One region of the Bordetella avium genome, then DNA from elsewhere that is predicted to be linked to it. Evidence: predicted binding sites of a transcription regulator. Region 1 holds the regulator's gene; the other holds the start of a gene.
The links. The regulator sigma-54, encoded in region 1, starts transcription at its own class of promoters, with help from an activator protein. The targets are predictions, from matches to a motif close to TGGCANGNAANCTGCTTT.
Positions count from the first base shown of each region.

Region 2: a site for sigma-54 is predicted at 1,521-1,538, ahead of atzF (allophanate hydrolase). Genes of this name have one in related genera too.

Region 1 is NZ_CP139969.1:73,816-77,234, reverse strand. It holds gene bfr (bacterioferritin) at 1-234, opposite strand, end outside; gene U0029_RS00325 ((2Fe-2S)-binding protein) at 742-1,038, shown strand; gene rpoN (RNA polymerase factor sigma-54) at 1,099-2,502, opposite strand; gene U0029_RS00315 (hypothetical protein) at 2,519-3,154, shown strand.
Region 2 is NZ_CP139969.1:2,901,649-2,905,067, reverse strand. It holds gene U0029_RS13445 (SrfA family protein) at 1-1,060, opposite strand, end outside; gene atzF (allophanate hydrolase) at 1,574-3,391, shown strand.

The DNA of each region.
Region 1 (3,419 bases):
CAGCAGTTTGTGCAAGTCCTGCAGGTTGGGCAGACCATCAAGCATGAAAATCCGCTCGATCAGACGATCGGCGTGCTTCATTTCTTCGATGGATTCTTCGTACTCGTGTTTGCCGAGCTTATTAAAGCCCCAATGGCGCAACATGCGCGCATGCAGAAAATACTGATTGATAGCCGTCAGTTCGTTGGTCAGCTGTTTATTCAAAAACTGGATAACCGTTTTATCGCCTTTCATTAATGTGCTCCTGGATCTGGCGGGCCCGCGTCAAGCGCGCAACCCCGGCAGACTAACATTGAGGACAGCAGCGCGCCTAGGGCTTGGCAACATCTGGTAAATCGCTTTGCGAGCGCAACACGAAAGCGATAAACGAATGAGAACGAGTCCTGGTATTTAATGCAATGACGTAAAAATCCTGAATTCATGCGGGTATCCGACGCGCAATGCGTGGTTTTCTTCTTTTATTTCCTCTGTTTTCTTAGCGATATGCCGTCATCAGCATAAAAAAACGCAGGGAAATTTACGCTGAAAATAAACAACGGCCCTCCGCATTTTCAGACAAAACAACCGAAGCACGATCTAAGCAGTGCCTGCCTGGGGCATGCAACTTTCCGGCAGCCTGGCCGGTCGCAGGCAGGCGAAGATGTCCGGCCAAACGGCTTAGTTTGTCCCTTATTTCAACAACTTAGACCTTGCGTTGCAGCATCAAATTTTCTTGCCAAGTGCTTGCACGAGACTTAGTTATTGACGATAATTGTTCTCATGTACGTTTGCATCTGTAATGCCGTAACCGAACGCCAAGTCCGCGCCTGCGTGGATGCTGGCGCCAATTCGCTGGGCGATTTGCAATTCGAGCTGGGGGTTGCCTCCTGCTGTGGTTGCTGCGCCGCGACGGCCAGCGAATACCTTCCCGGCGGACGCGCCTCCAGCGTGTGCGACGTGCGCTCAATCGCCGTGCCGGTCAATACACCGACCGCCATGCTCGACGCCGAACAGCCTGCCGCAAACACCTTCCCGATTCCGCTGGTCGCTGCGGCCTGATCCACCGCAGCGGGCAAGCCCCAAGAAAGCCCGCAGGCTAGGCCTGCGGGCTTTTGTTCTTCAGCCCTGCGCCTTACGCACCGCCGCCGGCGCAATGCGCAAGGCTTCCCGGTACTTGGCCACGGTACGCCGGGCAATCACGATGCCCTGACTGGCCAATCGCTCCATGATCTGGCTATCAGATAGCGGCTTGGCGCGGTTTTCCTCTGACACCATCTTGCGGATATGCGCCTGCACAGCGGTGGCAGAAGCCGCATTCCCGCTATCCGTGGCAAGACCGGTCCCGAAGAAATATTTGAGCTCCAGCGTACCGAACGGAGTGAGCATGTACTTCTGTGTTGTGGCGCGTGAAATCGTGGATTCGTGCAAACCCAACTCAGCTGCAATGTCTTTGAGAATGAGCGGACGCATGGCAGCCGGACCTTCACTGAAAAACGCCGCCTGATGCATCACAATGGCCTGCGACACGCGCAGAATCGTGTCGAATCGTTGTTCGATATTGCGGATCATCCAGCGTGCCTGCTGCAACTGTGCGCTCAGGCCCGCATAGGCCGTTTCTCGCTGGTTAGCCAACATTTGCGCATACAACCCATTGATCTGTAGCCGGGGCATGGCGGCGCTATTGAGCACGGCCTGCCAGCCCTGCCGCGTTTTGCTCACCAGCACGTCAGGCAGCGCATACTCGGCCGCCGGGACGGTCCAGGCCCGACCGGGTCGGGGCTCTAGGCGCACGATAAGGCTGTGGGCGGTGCGCAAGGTCGGTTCGTCCACCCCCAGCACGTCACGCAGGCGCGCCAAATTGCCTGAGGCCAGCAAGGACAGATGCTGCACGCAGATCTCGCGCGCACAACGCAAGATGACAGGGTTGGCGGCTTCGGGCAAACGAGTCAGATCGGGTTGGCGCAATTGCAGCAACAGACAGTCCGCCATATCGCGGGCGCCGATGCCCGGCGGGTCGAAAGACTGCAACAGGCTCAAAGCGACACGCAACTCGTCTTCATCGATCTCCAGCTCCGGCGGCAGCCACTGCAAGATTTCCACCAGCGGCGAGCCCAGATAGCCGTTGTCGTCCAGCTCCTCGATGAGCACCTCAACCAATGCCGCGTCGCGCGGCCCGGCGCGGGTCAGCGCCAGTTGGCCCAGCAAATGCTCACGCAGCGTGTCGGCGCGGGCCTGTTGCGGCTCATCTTCGTCTGGATAGACGCCGCCCGAACCCGGCATTTCTTCCAGACGCGTCTCGATTTCAGGTGAGGAATCATCACTTTCGATGCTTGCCTCGCGCTGCGAGTCCACCTGTTCGGCCGGATTTTCGTCGCGCTCCAGCAACGGATTGTCGGCCAAGGCCAGGGAGATTTCCGCCTCCAGCTCCAATGAGGATAGCTGCAAGAGCCGGATCGACTGTTGCAGTTGCGGGGTCAAAGTTAAATGCTGACCAGGCCGAAGTTCTAGAGCAGGACGAGTCATAGGTACAATATTTTGCATGATGAATCAGACTTCGCCCGAACGCATTCGCCAAGACAGCCGCCTGATAGGTCAAACGCTGCTCAAGCTCACCTTTCCTCGCCTAGTGATGCGAGCAATCGTCCTGGCGGTCATCGCGGTGATCTGGCTTCTGGCCAGTTCCTGGCTGCTCGGTTTCGGCAAGGCTCTGGCCTTCGAGAGCCTGCAGAGCATGGGCCAACAAACTGTCGATATGTTGAATCGCATCAACCCTTATTTCTGGTGGGGTGTGGTGGTCATCTGGTCATTGATCGTCTTTTTCGCCGCGCGCAACTGGCTCTATGCCAGCATGGCCGCCGGCCGCCACCAGATCGTTCCCGGGGCGACGCTGGCGCAATTACGCCCGCAGCTCAGCGAAGAAGTCGTCGATGTGCTGCGCTGGGTCTGGGGTGACCGGGAAGAACCCTTTACTGTGGGTGATCTGCAACGCAGCCACCAGGAACTGCGGCGCAACCGCATCGGCAAAATCGCCCTGGTGCGTGAACAAGCCGCCATTCTCGATCTGCAAGGGGGCCGCGGCGCGGCCGTCCCGACTGAGCGCCCCGACGATCGGGCCAACAAGCGCCCAGAAGATCGTCCCCGTTTTATTGAGCCCCGCCTCGGCGGCGACCGCTGAACCATCGCGCACATATCGGCGCTTGCGGATTTGCACGCCGCGCCGAAATGTGTTTGACTACGGTCTATGGCTACTCAATGCACCGCTCAACTTTCCGCCTTCGGACGCGCCAGCGCCCCGATGTCGGCTGCGGCTGCGTCTTTTCTGGCCATCTCCCTCCTGGGCACTTTCGCTGCCCTAGCGCTACCGCTACGCCTACCGATCGGTTGCCGGGCCTAGTGCCCCGTGGTAGCTCGGCAGCCGTTCGCTCGCCACACGTCTTTCC
Region 2 (3,419 bases), 890 kb from region 1:
CTACCGGCGCCTGGCATGACACGCCGTTGTGGCGTTTGAGGGTCACGTGACCCTGGCCTTGTTCAAACTGGTATTGCAGGCGCAGCGGCTCGCCGGTGTTGCGATCCTGGATACCGGCGCGTACGCGCCAGTCGCCGTTCAAAAAATCCGCCCGGCCGTCCGGCGCCTGCTCCGGCAGGGTCAAGGGGTCGGTCTGCGCGGCAGGGCTGTCATTCGGCGCTTGGGGCGGCACTGCCTTGTCCTGGCCTGCCGCGGGCGAGGCTTGCGGGGCGGCATCTGCCGTCGTGCCGGATTTGCTTGCGGCTTCGGATGCGATGGGCTGGGCAGGGAGGGCTTCGTGCTGTGCGCGGGTCAGTGGGGTTGCCAAGGCAGGCGCCTGTCCGGCGGCGGGCAGCACTGAGGCGGCGGCGCCGCTGAGCGTCACATTGGGAAGGCTGGGCGTGGCCGGCTGCGTGGCAGAAACCGGTAATGCTGGCTTGTCTGGCATGCAGGCGCGCAAGCCCAACAACAGCAAGGCCAGCAGCAAGAGCGGCAGCAGCCAGAGCCACCAGCGCCGCCACCAGGGTTTGTCTGCCGTCGCGGGCGGGAGGAGGGGCGCAGGGGGGCTGCCCGGCGCCGAGGGCGCCGCCGGGCTGGACGGCGCGGCGCTCAGGCTATTGAGTGGCGTGTGATCGCGGCTGGCTCCGGCGCTGACAAAGCCCCAGAAAGTGATGACGGGTTTGCCGTTCACCAGATAGATATGGCTGTTGTCCGGGTGCTGCGTGATCCAGGGCAGCAACTGCGCGAACAAAGAGGTGCTGCCCTCTTCCAGTGAAGCGCGCAAATCTTGAATCTGCTGGCGCACCTCGTCCAGACGGGCCGTGGCGGCCGTGCGCTCGTTTTGCGTCGCGGCGCTCCAGGGGACGACCGGACCTGCCTCGGGGGCATACCAGTCGATCAGGCTGCCGTCGGCGCTAGCCTGCGGAATGGCGAAATGGCTGGCCAGATCGGGACGGCGGCGCTTGAGTGTTGACAGGATTTGTGACGCGGCCAGGTAGACGGGCTGCCCTCGTTCGCCCAGCGCTTCATAGAGATCGATTTTTTCACTGCGAAGCTTGACGCCAGAAATTCCCCAACCACCATTTCAACATTATGACCCTTATTTCGAGTCGTATCAGAGCGTTGAAATTTAACACGATTTAGTAATGTTTTTTTACGTGCTTAATCGTGTCAAGATGTTGAGGGATAAGGGAATAGATCATTGGTTTTATATTTTTATCTCTATTTTTCCGTCGAACATTGAAAACTTATAATTAAAAAAGTGCAGTGAAAGTAATATTTTTGCATTGGATTTAGCAGGGATAAATGTCGCTGCGGATTCTCCGGCGGCTGGATTCTGTCCCGCTGGGGACGGGTTTTCCCTGCCAGCGTCCCGTCAGCGCACAACACCGGTGCATTCCATCCCCATGCAAGTGCGCACCTCGCTGGTCTAGCGCGGCGTGCGAGGCGATATGTGAGGGAAAGGGGGCAGGCTGCGCAGATGGCACGGCGCTTGCTTGGGTATACCCACATGTATACCACTGAGGACTCCCGCATGAATGATTCCGTCGTATCCACTCAGGGCTGGACCTTGGCGCACTGGCGTCAGGCCTATCGGGAGGGCGCCACACCCGAGTCGCTGCTTGCCGTGCCGCTTGCGGACAATGCCTGGATCACGCGCATCCCACGGCTGGATGCGCAATTGCGCGAGCTGGAGGGACGCCTGAGGGCGGCCGGTGGCGATATGCGCAATCTGCCGCTTTATGGTGTGCCCTTCGCGGTCAAGGACAATATCGACGCAGCCGGATGGCCCACCACGGCGGCCTGTCCGGCCTTTGCCTATCAAGCTGAGGCGGACGCCACGGTCGTTGCGCGTTTGCGGGCGGCAGGGGCCGTCCTGCTGGGTAAAACCAATCTCGATCAGTTCGCCACGGGTCTGGTGGGCACGCGCTCACCGCATGGTCCGGTCGCCAACAGTTTCGATGAGCGCTATATCAGCGGTGGGTCGAGTTCCGGTTCGGCCTCGGTCGTCGCGCGTGGTCTGGTGCCTTTTGCGCTGGGCACGGACACCGCCGGGTCCGGACGGGTGCCGGCAGCCTTCAACAATATCGTCGGGCTTAAGCCCACACGCGGCTGGTTGAGCACGGCGGGCGTAGTGCCGGCCTGCCGCACCCTGGATTGCGTTTCAATCTTTGCGCTGACGGTGGAGGATGCGCTGACCGTCGCGGACATCGCGGGCGGCTACGACGCTCTCGACCCCTATTCCCGCGCCGAACCCGTAGGCCTGCGTCGTCCTTGGCATACGCCGCCGCGTTTTGCCGTGCCGGCCGATACGGAGTTTTATGGCGACGCCCTGGCTCGCGAAGTCCATGAGGCCGCGCTCGAGCGCTTGCGGTCGATGGGCGCAAGCATCCAAGCCGTGGATTTCTCGCCCTTTGCCGAATTAGCCGAGCTGCTTTATCAGGGCCCCTGGGTGGCCGAGCGTTTCGTGGCATCGCGGGCAGTCTTGCAAAGCCATCCCGGCGCCATGCATCCCGTGGTGCGCGGCATTGTCGAACAGGCCGGGCAATACAGCGCCGTCGACGCCTTCACCGCCGAATACCGTCGGGCCGAATTGGCCCGGCGCATTCAAGAAACCCTGGCAGGATTCGATGCCCTGGTCGTGCCGACCACGCCCTCTATTTACACCATCGCGCAACTGTTGGCTGATCCGCTGAGCTTGAATTCGCGTCTGGGCATCTATACCAACTTCACCAATCTGGCCGATCTCAGCGCGTTGGCGCTGCCGGCGGGTTTGCGCGCGGACGGCCTGCCTGCCGGGATCACGCTTATCGGCCTGGCCTGGCAGGATCACGCGCTGGCGGCGTTCGGGCAGCGCTGGCAAGAGACTCTGAATCTGCCCCTGGGGGCGACGGGTCAGCGCTTGCCCGCCAGCGCCCGCGCGCTGTCTGCGACGGAGGACAGCGTGCGTCTGGCCGTGGTAGGAGCGCATCTGACCGGGATGCCCTTGAACCACCAGCTGATTTCACGTGGCGCGAAGCGCGTCGAGCAGACCTGCACCGCGGGCGATTACCGTCTTTATGCTCTGGCCGACACGGCGCCGCCCAAGCCCGGTCTAGTCAAGATGCGAGAGGGCGGGGCGCCCATCGCGGTCGAGCTTTGGGATATGCCGCTCTCGGCCTTTGGCAGCTTTGTGGCCGAGATTCCCGCCCCGCTGGGCATCGGCACGCTGACCTTGATAGATGGCCGCGAGGTCAAAGGGTTTATCTGCGAGCCTTATGCGGTGCAGGGCGCTCGCGACATCACGGCGTTTGGCGGTTGGCGCGCCTTTCTGAACGGGTTGAGGGCGGACCCTTGCCCGACGCCTGAGTAAGATGGGGGAGGTTTTTTCATCGTTCAGG